DNA from 4 places in the Streptomyces sp. AK08-02 genome. Region 2 is predicted to be linked to each of the others. Evidence: riboswitches for the same ligand, from Rfam matches in the RefSeq annotation. Region 2 holds a riboswitch; each other region holds the start of a gene.

The links. Region 2 has a riboswitch for cyclic di-AMP ahead of PV734_RS41825 (NlpC/P60 family protein). Riboswitches for the same ligand answer to the same signal wherever they lie in the genome.
Positions count from the first base shown of each region.
Region 1: another riboswitch for cyclic di-AMP. It lies ahead of PV734_RS18610 (LysM peptidoglycan-binding domain-containing M23 family metallopeptidase); the one in region 2 lies ahead of PV734_RS41825 (NlpC/P60 family protein).
Region 3: another riboswitch for cyclic di-AMP. It lies ahead of PV734_RS13220 (M23 family metallopeptidase); the one in region 2 lies ahead of PV734_RS41825 (NlpC/P60 family protein).
Region 4: another riboswitch for cyclic di-AMP. It lies ahead of PV734_RS35420 (M23 family metallopeptidase); the one in region 2 lies ahead of PV734_RS41825 (NlpC/P60 family protein).

Region 1 covers NZ_JARAZV010000008.1:232,756-237,639, reverse strand. Annotated here, with positions in the region: gene PV734_RS18625 (TetR/AcrR family transcriptional regulator) at 1-29, shown strand, start outside; gene PV734_RS18620 (SGNH/GDSL hydrolase family protein) at 178-963, opposite strand; gene PV734_RS18615 (DUF6250 domain-containing protein) at 1,086-1,805, opposite strand; gene PV734_RS18610 (LysM peptidoglycan-binding domain-containing M23 family metallopeptidase) at 1,975-2,934, opposite strand; cyclic di-AMP (ydaO/yuaA leader) riboswitch at 2,939-3,096, opposite strand; gene PV734_RS18605 (alpha-galactosidase) at 3,400-4,884, opposite strand, start outside.
Region 2 covers NZ_JARAZV010000028.1:50,141-55,024, reverse strand. Annotated here, with positions in the region: gene pcrA (DNA helicase PcrA) at 1-1,598, opposite strand, end outside; cyclic di-AMP (ydaO/yuaA leader) riboswitch at 1,866-2,041, shown strand; gene PV734_RS41825 (NlpC/P60 family protein) at 2,049-3,248, shown strand; gene PV734_RS41820 (hypothetical protein) at 3,274-3,627, opposite strand; gene PV734_RS41815 (NlpC/P60 family protein) at 4,109-4,884, shown strand, end outside.
Region 3 covers NZ_JARAZV010000005.1:454,805-459,688, forward strand. Annotated here, with positions in the region: gene PV734_RS13200 (GTP cyclohydrolase II) at 1-396, opposite strand, end outside; gene PV734_RS13205 (MarR family winged helix-turn-helix transcriptional regulator) at 535-1,071, opposite strand; gene PV734_RS13210 (dihydrofolate reductase family protein) at 1,134-2,273, shown strand; tRNA gene PV734_RS13215 (tRNA-Met) at 2,349-2,422, shown strand; cyclic di-AMP (ydaO/yuaA leader) riboswitch at 2,809-2,966, shown strand; gene PV734_RS13220 (M23 family metallopeptidase) at 2,978-4,045, shown strand; gene PV734_RS13225 (PrsW family intramembrane metalloprotease) at 4,171-4,884, opposite strand, start outside.
Region 4 covers NZ_JARAZV010000019.1:151,007-155,890, forward strand. Annotated here, with positions in the region: gene PV734_RS35410 (HPr family phosphocarrier protein) at 1-61, shown strand, start outside; gene PV734_RS35415 (GntR family transcriptional regulator) at 233-928, opposite strand; gene PV734_RS35420 (M23 family metallopeptidase) at 1,117-1,890, opposite strand; cyclic di-AMP (ydaO/yuaA leader) riboswitch at 1,904-2,071, opposite strand; gene PV734_RS35425 (pitrilysin family protein) at 2,287-3,690, opposite strand; gene PV734_RS35430 (pitrilysin family protein) at 3,687-4,884, opposite strand, start outside.

The DNA of each region.
Region 1 (4,884 bases), on a different contig from region 2:
AGCGGGCGGCGTTGACCGGCCCCAGGTGAGTGACCTGGTCGTCGACCCGGGGCTGCGCCCCCGGACCCCCGCTTCGGCCTGGACGGCCTCGTCCTCGAGCGCCGGACGGGCTGCGGGTGCCCGCCCGGCGCCGAGAAGTGCCGAAGCCCCGCAATCGACTCACGCGAACGACTCGCCTCAGGCGACCCAGTCGATGCGGCTCTTGATGTCGTCGGGTGACAGGTGCCCCTTGGCCGTCACGGTGTCCCCGGACGACTCGCCCCTCAGCCGCCGCCCGATCCACGGGACCAGGTACTCGCGGGCCCAGTGGACGTCGTCACGGCGGATCTCCAAGGTGCCCCGGGGAGGCAGCGGCGGCCACGGCTGGTCCGGGTCGGCCGGGATTTCGAGGCCGAGGATCTGCCCCGCGCGCAGCGCCACGCGCGTGTGGCCCTCCGCCGACAGATGGAGCCGGTCGCCGTCCCAGGCCCTGCGGTCCTGGATGGTCTTCAGGGACCACAGGTCGAGCACCGGACAGTTGTACCGGTCGGCGATGGCCCGCAGGTGTCCGTTGTACGTGGCGATCTTGCCGCGCATGTGCTTCAGGACGGGGACGTTGCGGGTGTCGAACCCGGTCGTCACCATGACCGTGCCGACCTCCGAGGTGAGGCCGATCACCGCCCGCTCGAACCGCTCGGCGACCTCGTCCGGGTCGCTGCCGGGCCGGATGATGTCGTTGCCGCCCGCGCAGAAGGAGACCAGGTCCGGCGCCTGCTCCCTGGCGAGGGGAAGCTGCTCGGCCACGATCTGGTCGAGCAGCCTCCCGCGTACCGCGAGGTTCGTGTAGTCGAAGTCGCCCTCGGGGCGCCGGTCTGCGAGCAGAACCGCGAAGCGGTCCGCCCAGCCGACGAACGCCCCGTCGGGGCCGGGGTCGCCGACGCCCTCGGTGAAGCTGTCCCCCACCGCCACGTACGACCCGATCACCGCTCTGCTGTCATTTTTCGAATCGTCTGCCACATCGGCCCATGATTCACCTTCCGATGTGAGCTACGCGACCGTAGGAAGGGGTTGACGCGCGGTGAGATAAGCCACTTGCCAAGTGTTGGTCAACCCGGAATAACGGGGACCCGCAGCTCACGGACACTGAAGTCGGTGATCCTGAAGTGGCTCCAGGTCGTACGGAAGGCAAAGTGCCCACTGGTGTACGGGTCCTGGTCGCTGTAGTCGAAGACGAGCCGCCCGTTGTTCCACCAGCGAACCGTGGATCCGGCCGAGACGATCCGAACCCGATGCCGTTGGTTCGCGACGAGCAGCGGCTCCGTGTAGTCGTAGACCAAGGGGCGCACTCCGGCCTCGCCGACGTAACGGCGCAGCCGGGTCGTGGTGTTGGTGTTGGCGCCGTAGCCGACGTAGTACGTCTTGAGGTAGTCGTACTCCGCGAGGGCGCCGCTGCGCGCGGTGGCGAACAGGTCGTCCGGGGAGCGTACGTCGACGGCGTTCCAGAAGTTGTTCAGGTCGGAGACCCGGTCGTGCGCCCCGCCCGCCGAGACCGGCGTCGCCGTGTACTCGATGACGTACGGACCGCGCAGCCCGCGCCTGAACCAGATGGTCGCGCCGCTGGGTACGTCGACCTCCAGGACACCTCGGACCGCCGTGACGCTGCCGCCGTCCTGGAGTTCGACGGCCCACTGGCCGAGGCCGTGCCGGAAGTCGTCGCGGGCGAGGAGGCGTCCGCACGTGGCGGCATCGGCGCGCGCGGCCGGGGCGAGCGCGGTGAGTGCCGCGCCCGCGGCCAGGGTTCCGAAGGCTCTGCGAGTGGTCGTCACGAGGCGGCTCCTTGTGAGGGGAAAGCGCTTGCGCGGATGGGGAGTTCACTATCACACCCGCACGCGCGGACATGAACACGCCGAAGGCCGGACCCCGGGATCGGGGTCCGGCCTTCGGTCGATGTGCTCGGTGAACAGCCTCGACTGACGTCCGTGCGGGAGGTGTGCGTCAGCCGACGGCAACACCCTTCGAGCGGAGGTAGCCGACCGGGTCGATGTCGGATCCGTAGTCCGGAGTGGTGCGGATCTCGAAGTGGAGGTGAGGTCCGGTCACGTTGCCCGTGGCACCGGAGAGACCGATCTGCTGACCCTCGCTCACGCTCTGGCCGGCCGAGACGGAGAGCTGGGAGAGGTGGGCGTACTGGGCGTAGTAGCCGTCGGCGAGCTGGATGACGACCTGGTTGCCGTACGCACCGCCCCAGCCCGCGGAGACGACGGTGCCGGCGCCGACCGCCTTGAGGGAGGTGCCGGTCGGGACGACGAAGTCGACGCCCGTGTGGTATCCGCTGGACCACATGCTGCCCGCCACGCGGTAACCGGTGCCGATGGTGGCGCCGGTCACGGGGAGGGTGAAGCCGCTGGAGCTGCTGGTGTCGGCGGCCTCGGTGGTCGTGGAGGTCTCGGCCGTCGCGCTCTCGGCGGCAGGCTTGGAATCCGTCTTCCGCGTGGACGTCGAGGAGGACGAGGGAGCCGCGGAGGACGAGGAGGTCGACGCGGCCTTCTTGCCGATCGTCAGCTTCAGACCGGGGTGGATCAGGCTCGGGTCGGCACCGATGGCGGTCCGGTTGTCCGAGTAGAGCTTCTGCCAGCCACCGCTGACGCTCTCCTCCTGGGCGATCTTCGAGAGATAGTCGCCGGCCCGGACCGCGTAGGTCCTGACGCTCGCCTTCTTCGCCGCGGCGGACTTTTCGGTCTTTGCCGTCTGCACGGAAACGGAATCGGCCGTTACGGACTTGGCCGTTTCCGAAAGCGACTGAACAGCCTGAGTCGTGGACTCCGCCGTGGCCGCGTGGGCGCCGGTGGCTCCCAGCAACGGCAGGGCGAGAGCCGCTCCGCCGGTTCCGGCGACGGCTATCGAGCGAGTGAATCGCTGGGACTTCGGACGGCGGTGCTTACCCTTCGCGGGCATGACGAATTCCTCTCCGTCGCCTGCGAGGTGAGCTGTCGGGTGCGGACTGGAGATGTCCGGCCACGCCTGAACGTGACTTAACCCCAAGCCTGTTCCAGAGACCGGAACAGGCGTTCTACCTGTGGGTCCCCCGCTCCTGCCGTACTCGGGTGTTCGATGCGGGCTCCGGGCGGCGGCAGGATTGGGCGTCCGTCCGGATTGGTGGCGAACGTAAGCGACCAAGACGCACGGAAACAAGCCTCAGGTTCCCTGTGTACGGGTTTCCTGTGATCCTCCCCGGAATTTCCGGTCACTGTCCGTGAATTCCGGATCTGTCAGCCCCTCGAACTTCCTTTAATCACGCCGAAATTACGTGAACATGACGGCGACACACCGTCACGAATATGACGCTGCTCACGCACCGGATTCACAGCAACCCCCATTTCCCGGCGAGTTGGAATTAAGGCGCTATAACGGACAGAAGCATCAGATGCGACGCAGTCGGAAAACTGCCGCATCAAGGTCACCCTTCAGCCCGGTTCGCAAGCCGCGATGCAGCAGCACCGCCCCTCTGTGAATTTCGCCCGTTTCGCGGCATTCGTACGTCGCCGACGGGTCGAGCCCGCGCAGCCGCAGCGCCGGAAGCGGCTCACCGTGGTGCTGCGCCTGGAGCCATGCGAGGACGACGGTCTCGTCCCCGAGCACGTACTGCACCGCGCTCAGTCCACCGGTCGGCCGCCGCAGCCGGTAGAGGTCGCCGCGCTGTACGACGGGCCGGATCTCCTTGTAGAGCCCCACCCACTCCCCGGCCTCGGTCAGCTCCTCCTCCGTCCACCGGGCGAGGTCGCCACCGACGCCGAGCACCCCGGCCATCGCACTGACGAACCGGAACCGCAGGGAGCTGATCCGGCCGTTGAGCTGGGTGTTCGGACTGTCCGTGACCCAGGCGGCCATGACCCGCGCCGGATGGATCTGGCTGAAACCCTCCTGGATGGCGAGGCGGTCCAGCGGGTCCGTATTGTCGGAGGTCCACACCTGGTCCGTACGGGCGAGGACACCCAGGTCGATCCGGCCACCGCCGCCGGAGCAGGACTCGAAGGCCACCCCGGGGTGGGCCGCCCGCAGCCGGTCCAGCAGGGCGTACAGCCCGTGCACGTGGTCGACCCACAGACGCTGGGGGTAGTCCTCGCCCGGCCAGCCGGCGTCGGTGAAGCAGCGGTTGAAGTCCCACTTCACGTAGTCGATCGGGGCGCTGGAGAGCAGCCCGTCGAGCTGCTGCCAGAGGTACTCGCGGACATCCTCACGGGCGAGGTTCAGGACGAGCTGGTTGCGGAACTCCGTCCGCTTCCGTCCCGGCTGGAACTGCACCCAGTCGGGGTGCGCGCGGTACAGGTCACTGTCGGGGTTGACCATCTCCGGCTCGACCCAGATGCCGAACCGCATACCGAGCGCGTGCACGTACTCGGCGAGCGGTCTGACACCCGCCGGGAAGCGGTCCGGGTTCGGCGTCCAGTCACCGAGACCGGCCCGGTCGCTGGTGCGGGCCCCGAACCAGCCGTCGTCCACGACGAACAGCTCGACACCGATCGCGGCGGCCCGCCGGGCCAGCGTCCCCTGCTGCTCCTCGGAGATGTCGAACTCCGTGGCCTCCCAGGAGTTGTAGAGCACGGGCCGGTCCCGGTCCGCGTCGGGGACGACGAAGGCGCGCTGGTACGTGTGCCACGCCCGGCTCGCCCCGCCGTGCCCGGAGTCGGTCCACAGCCCCGCGAAGACGGGCGTGGTGAAGGACTCGCCCGCCGCCAGCCGCAGCAGCCCCGAGTCGTCGTATCCGGCGCCGCCGGTGATCTGCACGCGCGCGTCGGGCAGTTGGGCGACGGCGATCCGCCAGGAGCCGGACCAGCCGAGCGCGCACGCGTACACCTCGCCGTGCTCCTCGGTCGCTTCGGTGTCGAGCGCCACCCAGGGCAGGTG
Region 2 (4,884 bases):
CGGGAGGCCATGCCGTACGCCTCGTCCACCCGCTTCAGCGCCTGCGGGAAGCTGATCTTCTCGCGCTGGGACAGCGCGTCGATCATCGCCTCCGCGCGGTCGCCGATACCGCGCTTGGGCACGTTGAGGATGCGGCGCAGCGGCACCGAGTCCTCCGGGTTGGCGAGGACACGCAGGTAGGCCAGTACGTCCCGGACCTCCTTGCGCTCGTAGAAGCGGACACCGCCGACGACCTTGTAGGGCAGGCCGACGCGGATGAAGATCTCCTCGAAGACACGCGACTGGGCGTTCGTCCGGTAGAAGACGGCGACGTCACCCGCCTTCGCGTCGCCCGCGTCCGTCAGCCGGTCTATCTCCTCGGCGACGAACTGCGCCTCGTCGTGCTCGGTGTCGGCGACATAGCCGGTGATGCGCGCGCCCGCGCCCGCGTTGGTCCACAGGTTCTTGGGGCGCCGCGACTCGTTGCGCTCGATGACCGCGTTGGCTGCGCTCAGGATCGTCTGCGTGGAACGGTAGTTCTGTTCGAGCATGATCGTCGTCGCGTCCGCGTAGTCCTCCTCGAACTGGAGGATGTTGCGGATCGTCGCGCCCCGGAAGGCGTAGATCGACTGGTCGGCGTCTCCCACGACGCACAGCTCGGCGGGAGGCAGATCGTGCTCGCCGGGCGGTACGTCCACCGGGTGTTCGGAGGTTCCGACGAGTTCCCGTACGAGCGCGTACTGGGCGTGGTTGGTGTCCTGGTACTCGTCGACGAGGACGTGCCGGAAGCGACGGCGGTAGTGCTCGGCGACATCCGGGAAGGCGCGCAGCAGGTTGACCGTCGTCATGATCAGGTCGTCGAAGTCGAGCGCGTTGGCCTCACGCAGCCGCGACTGGTACATCGCGTACGCCTGGGCGAGGGTCTTCTCGAAACCGTCGCTCGCCTGGGCGGCGAAGTCCTCCTCGTCGATCAGCTCGTTCTTCAGGTTGGAGATCTTGGCGCTGAACGACTTGGGCGGGAAGCGTTTGGGGTCCAGGTCCAGGTCGCGGCAGACGAGCGCCATCAGTCGCTTGCTGTCGGCGGCGTCGTAGATGGAGAAGGAGGAGGTGAAGCCGAGCCTCTTGCTCTCCCGCCGCAGAATCCGTACGCACGCGCTGTGGAAGGTCATCACCCACATCGCGTTCGCGCGCGGGCCGACGAGCTGCTCGACGCGTTCCTTCATCTCACCGGCGGCCTTGTTGGTGAAGGTGATCGCGAGGATCTGGCCGGGATGGACGCCTCGCTCACCGAGCAGATACGCGATGCGGTGCGTGAGCACACGCGTCTTGCCGGAGCCGGCTCCCGCCACGATGAGCAGAGGGGTGTCGGCGTGCACGACGGCCGCGCGCTGGTTCTCGTTGAGCCCGTCCAGGAGCGCGGCCGGGTCCACCACGGGGCGCGGGGCGCCGTCGCGGTAGTACGCGTCCCGGTCCGGCGGCGCGTCGAACTTCCCGCCGAACAGATCGTCCGGAACGGTCTCCGGCACATGCTCGTCCTCGGGCGGTGGCGGGGGCTCCTCCGCGTGGGCCCGAGGGCTCTGGAGGTCCGCCAGGAAGCTGTCGTCAAAGAGGCTGCTCATCGCTCTCCGAGTCTAGGCGCCCCCACTGACAACCCGCCGCCACCCCGAAAACAACGCAGCCGGGATGCGAGCCCTGGATCAGACCTCACTACACACAACCTGATAATTACTTCCATAACACCCTGAATTGAATTCAAAGAGCCATGTTTAGGGTCGAGGTCACAAAAACGTATCGGGCATAGCGGTCATCAACCTTCACAGAAGCCACACCCGTTGGTTAGCGTGCCGTAAGGCCGCTCGACCTCCACCGGCGAACATCGCCGGGCCGCGCGGCCTCCGCCGAGTCCGATCGTGCCGCCCCGTGCGGCAGGAGCCGGGGACCCACCGAGAACTTGGGGTGAATCGGTCCGACTGCCGTCCAGGGCAAGGACCGTAGGGCAACCCTTCCGAATTACCCGCCCGAACCCGACAGCTAACCCGGTAGGCGGAACGTGGAAGGAGTCGCCTCCCTTGGCGTCGTCGCACCGCAAGTCGCGTCCTACGGGAACGCGCGTAGCAGGCATACGGCCCCCCGCCTTCGCCACGGCGGCCCTGACCGCCTCCGTAGCCCTGCTGACCCAGACCGCCAACGCCGCGTCGGCGGAGCCCGGCACGCCACTGGCACCCTCGGCCGACGGCCGGCCGAACATGGAGGAGGTCGAGGCGGAGGTCGACGACCTCTTCCACCAGGCCGAGTCGGCCGCCGACGTGTACAACGCCGCCAAGGAGAAGGCCGTCAGGCAGCAGGGCCGTGTCGACGCCCTGATGGACGACGTGGCCCGGCGCACCGAGAAGCTCAACGACGCGCGCGAGGAGCTGGGTTCCTTCGCCGCGGCCCAGTACCGCACCGGGTCGGCCGCCCCCGACACGGCGACGTTCCTACTGGCGGACACCCCGCAGGACTACTTCGACCAGAACCAGCTGACGGACCGCCTGACCGCCCGCCAGAAGGACACGGTCGACGAGTACGTCAACCAGCAGGCCGAGACGACGCGGAAGCGCCAGGAGGCCACCGCGAGCCTGGAGTCGCTCACGGAGTCCCAGAACGACCTGCAGACGACGAAGACCGCCGTCCAGACGAAGCTCGCACAGGCCCGCCGGCTGCTTACCCGCCTCACCGCCGAAGAGAAGCTGCGGCTCGCGGCCATCGAGCGCGCGAAGCAGGCGGAGGCGCGCCGCCAGGCGCAGGAACTCGCCCGGCAGCAGCAGGCCGCCGAGCAGCGACGCCGGCAGGACGCGGCGGCGGCTCAGCGGTCACCGAGCACCACCACTTCGGACACCGCCACCCCCGCGGTCCCCGACTCCTCGTATGCCGGCAAGGCCGAGAAGGCCCTCGCCTTCGCACGCGCACAGGTCGGCAAGCCGTATGTCTGGGGTGCGGCGGGACCAGATTCATACGACTGTTCGAGTCTCACCCAGGCCGCCTGGTGGGCCGCCGGAGTCAGCCTTCCGCGCACCACCTACGACCAGGTGAACGCTGGGACAACCGTCTCGCTCTCCGATATCCAACCCGGTGACCTGGTCTTCTTCTACGAAGGCATCAGCCATGTCGGCCTGTACATCGGCAACGGCATGATGATCCACGCACCGAAGCCGGGTGCCTACGTCCGCGAGGAGTCGATCTTCTACGACGGCGAGTCCGCGATCCACAGCGTGGTGCGCCCGGCCTGACCAGCCGACGGGGGAGCTCGGCTGGTCAGGTCCAGAGCACTGCGATGAAGATGTTCGCGGTGGTGAACAGTCCCACCAGTCCGAACAGGCGCTTGTCCACGGTCTCGTCATCCCGCTTCACATAGACGAGGCCGAGGATCACGATCAGCAGGGCCAGCTTGAGGCCGATCTTGACGTTGTTGACCGGCTGGTCGTCGGCCTGATTGAGGCCCACCAGGGCGACCCCGGTGACCAGCATGGTGAAAGCACCGTGCAGCATCGCCGGCACGAAGCGGGCCGTGCCCTGTCCCATCGCCTTCAGCTGGGTGAGGAACCCGCCCAAAAGGCAGGCGATGCCGATGATGTGCAGACCGACGCAGAAATGGATGAGTACGTCCATGAGCCGGAGCCTAGTCAGCGGCTCCCGCGTCGTACGACACCGGGCCGGGCGTACGGCCTTAGCGAGGTGTCCGCCCGGCACCCTACGGTTGAAGGCACCTCGCATATATGCACCCCATAGCACCCTGTAACCCTCACGCGCCCCGTGAACCGCCGCATCGGTCAGCCCTCTGCGCGAGTCGGCGACGCCGAAAGGGGATCACGGTCGCATGCGGTCACCCGGCGGTCGGCTGAGGCCAGTTCCGTACATGGCGTTACCTCACCACACCCCCAGGTTTAGCGTCCTGCACCAGGTGACCGGCTCCCCACCGCCGCCCGGGCCAGGGGCGGCAGTCGGACACCACCGCCGAGAAAGTCCGGCGGCGGACCGCTCCCCCTGTGCGAGCCGTCGCCGGACGCGCCACCGCCCTCCTGGGCCGCTTCCCAGGCAGTCTTCCGGCGGTCGTCGTGGTGGCGGTCGTACGAAAGGACGTGACGCCCCCGTGGCCGCGCACCGCAAGCCCCGACAGCGCTCACTCAACGGCAATACGGCCCGCACCGCCGCGACGATCGCCCTCGCGGGCGCGGCGACGGCGACCGGCTTCGACGGCATCGGGTACGCCGAGCCACAGCTGACAACGGCGCAGGTGGAGGCCAAGGTGACCAAACTGTACGAGGAGGCGGAGGTCGCCACCGAGAAGTACAACGGCGCGAAGGAGAAGGCCGAGCGGGCGGAACGGCGGCTGGGCACCCTGCGGGACGAGGCGGCACGCAAGGAGGAGCGGCTCAACTCGGCGCGGGAAGCGCTGGGTTCGATGGCCGCGGCGCAGTACCGCTCCGGCGGTCTCGACCCCGCGCTGCAACTCGCCCTCTCCGACGACCCGGACAGGTATCTGGACGGCGCCGCGTTCGCCGAACGGGCGGGCACCAGGCAGGCGTCGGACGTGGCCCGCGTACGCAAGCAGCTGCGGGAGATCGAGCAGCTGCGCGGGGCCGCCCACGTAGAGCTGGCCACCCTCAGATCCCGTCAGGCCGAGCTGAGCCGCCACAAGAAGACCGTGACCGGAAAGCTGGGCGAGGCCCGCCAACTACTGTCCCGCCTCACCACGGAGGAACGCGCCCGGCTGGCGACGGAAGGCGGCAGTGGCAGTTGGGGCGGCGGCTGGGGTGGGGGGCACGCTTCACGGTCGTCGGGGAGTGCGCGGGAGGGCCTCGGGTCATCAGGAGCGACCGGAGTCGCTGGGGCCCCCGGTGCGGCCGGGACCTCCGGAGTGGCCGA
Region 3 (4,884 bases), on a different contig from region 2:
GGGGAGGCCCAGCGCGGCGTTCGCGGCGTAGGTGTCGAGGCCCTCGTCCTGGAGGGCGTACGCGTCGAGCTTGTTGTAGAGGCCGATGCCCCGGCCCTCCTGGCGGAGGTAGAGCAGGACACCGCCGCGCTCGGCGATGCGCTCGACGGCCTCGCGCAGCTGGGGGCCGCAGTCGCAGCGGGCCGAGCCGAAGACGTCACCCGTGAGGCACTCGGAGTGCAGCCGGACCAGCGGGGTGGTGCCGGGCTTCGGTTCGCCGAGGACGACCGCCAGGTGCTCCTGGCCGTCGGTCAGGCCGTGGAAGGTGACCAGTTCGGTGTCGACGCTGTAGCCGTCGTGGAAGCGGAGCGGTACCCGGACACGGGAGCGCTGGGTGGCGGCGGTGAAGTCGGGCATGCGGGGCTCCCGGGTCGGTCTGATCGATCCTCCGGATCTGCTCCTGCTCAGCTTTGCTTCAGATTTGAAGCAGATCCTCGTTCGAAGAGTGACCCTATCCCATGCTTCAAAGTTAAAGCAATGGGATTGTGGCGGCCCTCACGTGTCGGGGCCGTCGGCGCCGCCGCACGAGGGCGACGACCTGCGCAGCCAGGGCAGGCCTTCCGGTGCCGACTCCGTCCCGTCCCCCTGGAGCGCCCGCTCGATCCGCGTACCGATCTCCTCCAGCTGGCCCACCTGCTCCGGGGTCAGATGGTCGAAGAGGGCGGCGCGGACCGTGGCCACATGCCCCGGGGCGGTGCGCTCCAGCACCGCCATGCCCTCCTCGGTCAGCGCGGCGACCGTCCCCCGCTTGTCCCACTTGCAGGCCTCGCGCCGGACGTGACCGTCCTTCTCCAGCCTGGCCACCGCGTACGTCAGCCGGCTGCGCGTGATCTTCAGCCTCTCGGCGAGATCGGTCATGCGCAGCCGCCGCTCGGGCGTCTCGGAGAGATAGGCCAGGATCGTGTAGTAGAGGTGTGGCATCCCGGCGTCCTGCTGGAGCTGCCGGTCGAGCGCGTCCTCCAGAAGCAGGGAGGCCGCGACGTACGCGCGCCACGCGCGCTGCTCCTCGGGGGTGAGCCAGCGGGTCGTCATGACACCAGTGTAGGTTTGTTTAAAACTTGAACCAAGCTCGCCGGTCAAGAAGAGAGTGCCCCATGCCCCTCCCGTACGTCCTGTTGTCCGCCGCCGTCTCTCTCGACGGCTACCTGGACGACACCGGCCCCGAGCGGCTGTTGCTCTCCAGCCCCGCCGACTTCGACCGTGTCGACGAGGTACGGGCGGCCAGTGACGCCATCCTCGTCGGCGCCGGCACCATCCGCGCCGACAATCCGCGTCTCCTGGTCAACTCGCCCGAGCGGCGGGCAGCGCGGCTGGCGGCCGGACAGCCCGAGTATCCGCTCAAGGTGACCGTGAGCGGATCGGGGGAGCTGGACCCGGCGGCCAACTTCTGGCACACGGGCGGCGAGAAGGTCGTGTACACGACGGACAAGGGCGCCGAACAGGCCCGGCGGGCCGGCCTGGGCGCCGATGTCGCCATCGTGGCCCTGGGCCCCGGCACGCTCGACTGGCGAGCCCTTCTCGAACACCTGCATGACGTACGGGGTGTCCGGCGCCTCATGGTCGAGGGCGGTGGCACCGTCCACACCCAGCTCCTCCGGCAGGGCCTCGCCGACGAACTCCAGCTCGTCCTCGCGCCCCTCTTCGTCGGCGACCCCGGCGCCCCCCGCCTCTTCGGCCCCGGCGGCTACCAGGGCGGCCGGCTCCGGCTCACGGAGACGCGCCGTATCGAGGACGTCGTCCTGATGCGGTACGAGCCCACCGCCCCCGGCGCCGGCCCGCTCGCCTCCGCCGCCGACCGGCACTGGCTGGCACTGGCGTGCGAACTGGCCCAACTGTGTCCGCCGTCGCGAACGGCGTTCAGTGTGGGGGCGGTGGTGGTGGCCTCCGACGGTACGGAACTGGCGCGCGGGCACTCCCGGGAGGGCGGCGACCCGGTCGTGCACGCCGAGGAGTCCGCGCTCGCGAAGCTCGACCCGGCCGACCCCCGGCTCCCGACGGCCACCGTCTACAGCAGCCTGGAGCCCTGTGCCCGCCGTGCCTCCCGCCCCGCCCCCTGTGCCCGGCTGATCCTCGACGCGGGCGTCCGCCGGGTGGTGACCGCCTGGCGTGAGCCGGACACCTTCGTGGTGGCGGCGGACGGGAACGGCCTGCTCTCCGGGGAGGGCGTCGAGGTCGTCGTACTCCCCGAGTTCGCGGAGCGGGCCAAGGCTCCCAACGCCCACCTGCCCGGCTGACGTGCCGCCTCCGCGGACCCCGGACCGAGGCTGGTGATCGAGGCCCCGCGAATGGCGTATAGTTGTGTTCAGCGGCGCGGGGTGGAGCAGCTCGGTAGCTCGCTGGGCTCATAACCCAGAGGTCGCAGGTTCAAATCCTGTCCCCGCTACTGAAGGCCCAGGGCCGGAAAACCACGAAAGTGGTTTTCCGGCCCTGAGTCGTTTGTGCCCCGACCCAGCTTGCTCGTTACGGCTCGCTTGTTACGCGCGTCGACGGTCGGCCGCCATCGCCTGTCATCAAGCCTGCCACCAAGCCTGTCACCAAGGGTGAGCGAACGATCTCGTTCCGCCCAACATCCGACGACATCTGACACTCCGTCAAAACTCGGCAGTCACTTAGGGCATGGTCAACTCGCCCGATTTTCACCGGTGGTGACCCAGAAAGTCCTCGGGAAAAGGATTAACGATCAACGGGAACAGCTTGGAATCCGGTGGCCAGGTCTATTAACGTTCGATAACGCAGCGCGGTAGTCCCAGCCGTCACAAGAGTCGGCTCCGTGCGCAAGTGCCTAATCCCGCAAGGGAACCGGGGAACCACCACCTTGGGGTGAATCGCTCGTCCGCCTCCGTGGCAACACGGCAGGTATACGCGCGTAGGAGACCTTCCTGCTCCGAACCCGTCAGCTAACCCGGTAGGCGAGAAGGAAGGAAAGGAGCACGCCCACGTGGCGTCAAACCCGCCCGCCCCAGCAGCCCCCTCCGTGCCGAACCGGCGCACCAGCGAGACCGAGGACGGCAAGATCCCGACCTTCGGCTTCGGCAGCCGCCGCACCGACGAGGGCCCCTGGGAGGAGTGGAATCCCAGCGCGGACACCACTCGTCCGGTCCGCGGTCGGCACCGCGTAGGCAAGCAGCGCGGCGGCGGAGGACTCGCCCGCAGCTCCACTGTTCTCGGCGTCGGCGTCATAGCCGCTGTCGGCGGGGCCGGCATGGCCACCGCGCAGACCGGCAAGCCGCCGGTCTCCATCTCCATCCCCGACCTGCCCTCGGTCGGCTCGCCCTTCACGCACGACGACTCGGACGACGAGCCCAAGGGCTCCGCCACCGCGCTCAGCAGCGTCGGCGTGACTCCCGAGGAGACCGAGCAGGGCACCAGCGACGCCGGCGAGGCCCTGCGCAGCCGCATCATCCTCCAGGCCGAGCAGCAGAAGGACCAGGCCGAGGCCAAGGTCCAGCAGGCCGCCCAGGACGCCGCCGCGAGGAAGGCCGCCGCCGAGGCCGCCAAGGTGAAGCGGGAGGCCGCGGCCAAGGTCGCCGCCGAGAAGAAGAAGATCGCGGAGGCCGCCGCGGCGAAGGTGGAGGCCGCACGTCTCGCCTCGCTCGCCAAGCAGTACACGCTGCCGACCTCCTCGTACACGATCACCTCGACGTTCGGCCAGGCCGGCTCGCTGTGGTCCTCCGGCTACCACACCGGCCTCGACTTCGCCGCGCCCACCGGCACGCCCCTCAAGGCGATCCACAGCGGCACGGTCACCGAGGCGGGCTGGAGCGGCTCCTACGGCTACCGCACCATCCTCACCCTCGACGACGGCACCGAGCTCTGGTACGCCCACCAGTCGTCGATCAACGTCAGCGTCGGCCAGAAGGTCGCCACGGGTGACGTCATCGGCCGCGTCGGCGCCACCGGCAACGTCACCGGGGCCCACCTCCACCTGGAGGTGCACACCAGCAGCTCGGACAGTGCCGGCATCGACCCGATGGCGTGGCTGCGGAGCATGGGCCTCAACCCGTAGGAATCGACCCTCGGGAGGCGACCCGTAGGAGTCGTCTTCCCCGGTCTCTCACCGGTAGTCCTGACGCTTGATCGTCTGCGTCAGGGCTACCGGTTTTTCGTTGTTCGATCCTGGTGGGAATCCTGCTACGAGCGGTACGGGTTGTAGGCCGGGTCCGGGTACGGGTACGGGTTGTAGGCGGGGCGGTTCTGGCCGTAGACGTGGTTGTACGAGGGGTACGGCGGCCAGGTGACCGGCGGTGCGGGAGCGGGGGCCGGTGCGATGGCGCGGGCCGCGTGGTCCAGGGCAGGGCGGGCCACCGCTCTGCGCTCCCACAGCTCGCCCAGCAGCTCCTGCTCCCGGACGACGAAGTCGGCGCCCGCGCGGCCGAGGCGCCCCCGGTGGCGCAGGAACGCGAGTGAGGTGGCGTACGCCTCGTACTGCGCCACCGCGCGGGCCGCGGGCCTGCCCAGATGGCGGCGGGCGTACACGCGGGCCAGCCGGCGGGCGCGCATCGAGCCGAGGGCGTACGGCTCGGCCGGTGCCAGCCAGCCGGCCAGCGCGTACGCGGGCAACTCGGCGCGCACGGTACGCAGTTCGCGCTGGCGGGTCCAGATGACCAGCCAGGTGAGAAGGCCGAACGCGGGCACCATGAAGGCGGCGTACACCGCGATGAACCCGTACTCCCCGAAGGTCGACGAGCCGTTCCAGAAGGCGTGCATGCTCATCGCGAGCAGCAGTCCGGTCAGCGGCAGCAGCACCCGGCGGACGGGCCGACGCTCGCCCCAGAGGGCGGAGATACCGAACCCGATGCCGGTGAGGACCGTGAACAGGGGGTGCGCGAACGGTGACATGACCAC
Region 4 (4,884 bases), on a different contig from region 2:
GCTCGACCGCCTGGCGAAGCTGGTGGCCGAAGGGCTCGAGGAACTTCCCGAGACGGTCTGAGGACCGCGCGGGTCCGTCAATTGACGGTGTCGGCGGACTCCGCTTCACAAACACCGTTCGCACACCACGAAGGGCCTGCCTGAATATCAGGCGGGCCCTTTGTCATTTCCGATCGCGGGCAGCGAAAATAATCCCCCGCGAATTCAACCCTCTTTGTATACGGCGCCCGTGTTAATGACGCAGGCCCGTCATGTTTACGGGATGTTGCGAAGTCCTCACACGATCCGGGCGGTCTCCGCCGCCCGGAAAGCGCAGTCGGTGTGCGGCGGTCGCCCGCTCGGTGTGCAGCGCCGTGATCGCCCGCGCCCGCTCGCTGTCGCCTCGCGCCACCGCGTCCACGATCGCCCCGTGCTCCGCCCAGGAGTCGACCGGGCTGGCCGGCGCCTCCACCGCGTACATCCAGGCGATCTTGTGCCGGAGCTGGGTGAGCGTCGAGGCCAGGGCCTGGCTTCCGGAGGACTGGGCGAGCGTCTCGTGGAACCAGCCCCCCAGGGAGCGCAGATCCTCGCTGTTGCCCCTCCTGGCCCGCTCCTGCCCCAGCCTGACCAGGCCGCGCAGCACCTTGAGGTGTGCCTCGGTCCGCCGCTGGGCGGCCCGGGAGGCGCCCAGCGGCTCCAGGAGCATGCGCATCTCCAGCAGGTCGGAGGCCTCCGGCTCGGTGGGCTCCGCGACGCACGCGCCCGCGTGCCGCCGGGTGACCACGAAACCCTCGGCCTCCAGCGTGCGCAGGGCCTCACGAACGGGGACGCGCGAGACGCCGTACCGGCGCGCCAGCAGTTCCTCGGTGAGCCGGCTGCCGCGCTCGTAGACACCGGCGACGATGTCGTCCCGGATAGCCGTGCATACCGAGTGCGCCGGAATACGCATGTCCGACCTCCGCTTTAATCCCCGTGAAACGTCGACGATTGACGTGTGTTCAGTGACTCTATTGCAGAGAACCGGAATTTCCGACGGCAGGCCGGAATCCATGGATATTTTTTGGACACACCACCCTCCGAAACGCCGAAAACCCCGGCTCGGGGAGCCGGGGCCACGACAAGTGGTGCGCGGGTTCGTCAGACGTTCACACCGTGCGAGCGGAGGTAGGCGACGGGGTTGATGTCCGAGCCGTACTCCGGGGTCGTGCGCGCCTCGAAGTGGAGGTGCGGACCGGTGACGTTGCCGGTGGCCCCGGAGAGGCCTATCTGCTGCCCCGGGGTGACCGTCTGGCCGACGAAGACGCTGATGGACGACAGATGACCGTACTGGGTGTAGGTACCGTCGATCATCTTGATCACGATGTTGTTGCCGTAGGACCCACCCCAGCCGGCCTCGACGACGGTGCCGGAGCCCACCGCGTGCACGGTGGTGCCGGACGCGGCGTGGAAGTCGACTCCGGTGTGGCTGCCTGAGGACCAGATGCCGCCGCCCGCCTTGTAGCCCGTGGAGATGTACGAGCCGGAGATCGGGGCGACATAGCTGTTGAGGCGCTTGCGCTCGGCCTCGCGGGCGGCACGGGCCTGCGCCTCGCGCGCCTCCTTGACCCGTTCCTCCGCCTCCTTCTGCGCGGCGGCCAAGGCCTTCTTCTCGGCGGCGGCCTTCTCGGCGGCCTGCTCCTGGGCGGCGGCCTGGGCGTCGATCTGGGCAGCGAGCGACTCGCCGATGGAGATCACCGGGGTGAGTCCGGTCTGCTCGACGGCGGACTCCGCCGCGAGCGCCGGGGCGGCGAGAGAGCCTACGACTCCGGTGGTCGCGAGGGCGGCGACGCCGGCAGCGCGGGCGGTCGTACGGGTGACAAGGCTGGGGCGGCTGGGACGACGGTGCTTCCCGGTGGCGCGGGTGAACGCCATGTAGTGGCTGGTCCTTTCCTTCCTTCTCGCCTACCGGGTTAGCTGACGGGTTCGGAGCAGGAAGGTCTCCTACGGACCCCCTCGCTGCGCGCGCGGGCGTCCGATTCACCCCAGGGACTGCACATGGTGGGTCCCCGGCTCCCCTGGCTCGCGCCGTACGGGGACTCGGCGATGACTGCCCGGTGCCGCGGCTGCGGCGCACTGCATGACGGACAGCCGGACAGACGCTAAGCGGGACCTCTTTCAATCAACAAACCGATCACGGGTTTTGTCGCACATGCCACAGTGCAGACCGTCAACCTCTCCATCAATACGGGCAACTTGCCCATCAACACGGACAAAAAGGGGCCCGGTGACGCTTTCGCCACCGGGCCCCTGCCGTGTACGCCGATGCCGCTACTCGGCGGGGACGACGCTCACTTCACCGATACCGAGGGCCCGGACAGGCCCCTCGATGGTCGCCGCGTCGCCGACGAGGACCGTCACCAGCCGGTCCACCGGGAAGGCGTTGACGGCCGCCGCGGTGGCTTCCACGGTGCCGGTCGCCGCGAGTTGGCGGTACAGCGTCGCCTGGTAGTCGTCGGGCAGGTGCTGCTCGACCTGGTCGGCCAGCGTGCTGGCCACGGCCGCCGCGGTCTCGTACTTGAGCGGGGCGACGCCGACCAGGTTCTGCACCGCGACATCGCGCTCGGCGTCGGTGAGCCCTTCGGCCGCGAGGGTGCGCAGCACCTTCCAGAGGTCCTCAAGGGCGGGACCGGTGTTCGGGGTGTCGAAGGAACCGCTGATGGCGAGCAGCGCGGCGCCCGTGGCCCCTCCGGGGGAGGAGGGGGCAGCCGAGCGCAGGACCTGGCCGAACGCCCGCACACCGTAGGTGTAGCCCTTCTCCTCGCGCAGGACACGGTCCAGACGGGAGGTGAGGGTGCCGCCGAGGCAGTACGTGCCGAGGACCTGGGCGGCCCAGACACGGTCGTGCCGGTCGGCGCCGATGCGGCCGATGAGCAACTGGGTCTGCACGGCGCCCGGACGGTCCACGATGACAACCCGGCCGGTGTCGTCGGCGGTCACCGGCGGCACGGGCCGCGGCTCGGCCGACGAGCCCGTCCAGGCCCCCAGGGTGTCGCCGAGCAGCGCGTCCAGGTCGACGCCGGTGAGGTCGCCGACGACCACGGCGGTGGCCGTGGCGGGCCGGACGTGCCTCTCGTAGAAGGCGCGGACGGCCGCCGCGTCGATCTTCGCGACCGTCTCCTCGGTGCCCTGGCGCGGACGTGACATGCGCGAGGACGCCGGGAACAGCTCCTTGTACAGCTGCTTGGCGGAGCGGCGGGCCGGGTTGGCCGTCTCGTGCGGGATCTCGTCGAGCCGGTTGCGCACCAGCCGCTCGACCTCGCTGTCCGTGAACGCGGGCGCCCTGAGGGCGTCGGCCAGCAGACCGAGCCCCTTGGGGAGCCGCGACACGGGGACTTCGAGGCTGAGGCGGACACCCGGGTGGTCGGCGTGCGCGTCGAGGGTGGCGCCGCAGCGCTCCAACTCGGCGGCGAACTCCTCGGCGGAGTGCTTGTCGGTGCCTTCGGAGAAGGCCCGGGACATGATCGTGGCCACACCGTCGAGACCGGCCGGCTCCGCCTCCAGGGGGGCGTCGACGAGCACCTCGACGGCGACGACCTGCTGGCCGGGGCGGTGGCACCGCAGGACGGTCAGGCCGTTGCCGAGCGTGTCGCGCGCGGGGGCCGGGAAGGCCCAGGGCCGGGCCTCGCCCGCCTGGGGCTGGGGGTGGAACTCCATCGTGGCGAGCTCGGTCACTTGGCCGCCTCCTCGTCGGTGTCGGTGGCAGTGTCGGCGGTGAGCGGCTCGTAGACGAGCACCGCGCGGTTGTCGGGACGCAGCCGGGCCTTGGCGGCCTGCTGGACCTCCTCCGCCGTCACGTCGAGGACGCGCTGCACGGCGGTCAGGGCGAGCTGCGGGTCGCCGAACAGCACGGCGAAGCGGCACAGTTCGTCGGCACGGCCGGCGACCGTACCGAGCCGGTCCAGCCACTCGCGCTCCAACTGGGCCTGCGCACGCTCCATTTCCTCGGCCGTCGGGCCCTCCGCGGCGAACCGGGCGAGCTCCTCGTCGACAGCGGCCTCGATGACCGGCACCTCGACGTCCGCGGAGGTCTTCACGTCCAGCCACCCCAGGGAGGGCGCTCCGGCCAGCCGCAGCAGGCCGAACCCGGCCGCGACCGCCGTACGGTCCCGCCGTACGAGCCGGTTGTAGAGGCGCGAGGACTCGCCGCCGCCGAGGACGGTGAGCGCCAGGTCGGCCGCGTCGCACGCACGCGTGCCGTCCTCCGGGAGCCGGTAGGCGGCCATCAACGCGCGCGCGGGGACCTCTTCCACGACGACCTCGCGCAGTTCCTCGCCGATGACGTCGGGAAGTGCCCCGGAGCGCGGCTCGGGCTTGCCGTCGTGCCCGGCGATGGATCCGAAGTACTTCTCGACCCAGGCGAGGGTCTCCTGGGGGTCGATGTCCCCGACGATCGACAGGACGGCGTTGTTGGGCGCGTAGTACGTGCGGAAGAACGCGCGCGCGTCCTCCAGCGTCGCCGCGTCCAGGTCCGCCATCGAACCGATCGGCGTGTGGTGGTAGGGGTGTCCCTCCGGGTACGCGAGGGCGGTCAGCTTCTCGAACGCCGTGCCGTAGGGGACGTTGTCGTAGCGCTGTCGGCGCTCGTTCTTGACGACGTCCCGCTGGTTCTCCATGGACTCGTCGTCGAGGGCCGCGAGCAGCGAGCCCATGCGGTCCGCCTCCAGCCAGAGGGCGAGCTCCAGTTGGTGGGTGGGCATGGTCTCGAAGTAGTTGGTGCGCTCGAAACTGGTGGTGCCGTTGAGCGAACCGCCCGCGCCCTGGACCAGTTCGAAGTGGCCGTTGCCCTTCACCTGGCCCGAACCCTGGAACATCAGGTGCTCGAAGAGGTGAGCCAGGCCGGTACGGCCCTTGACCTCGTGGCGCGAC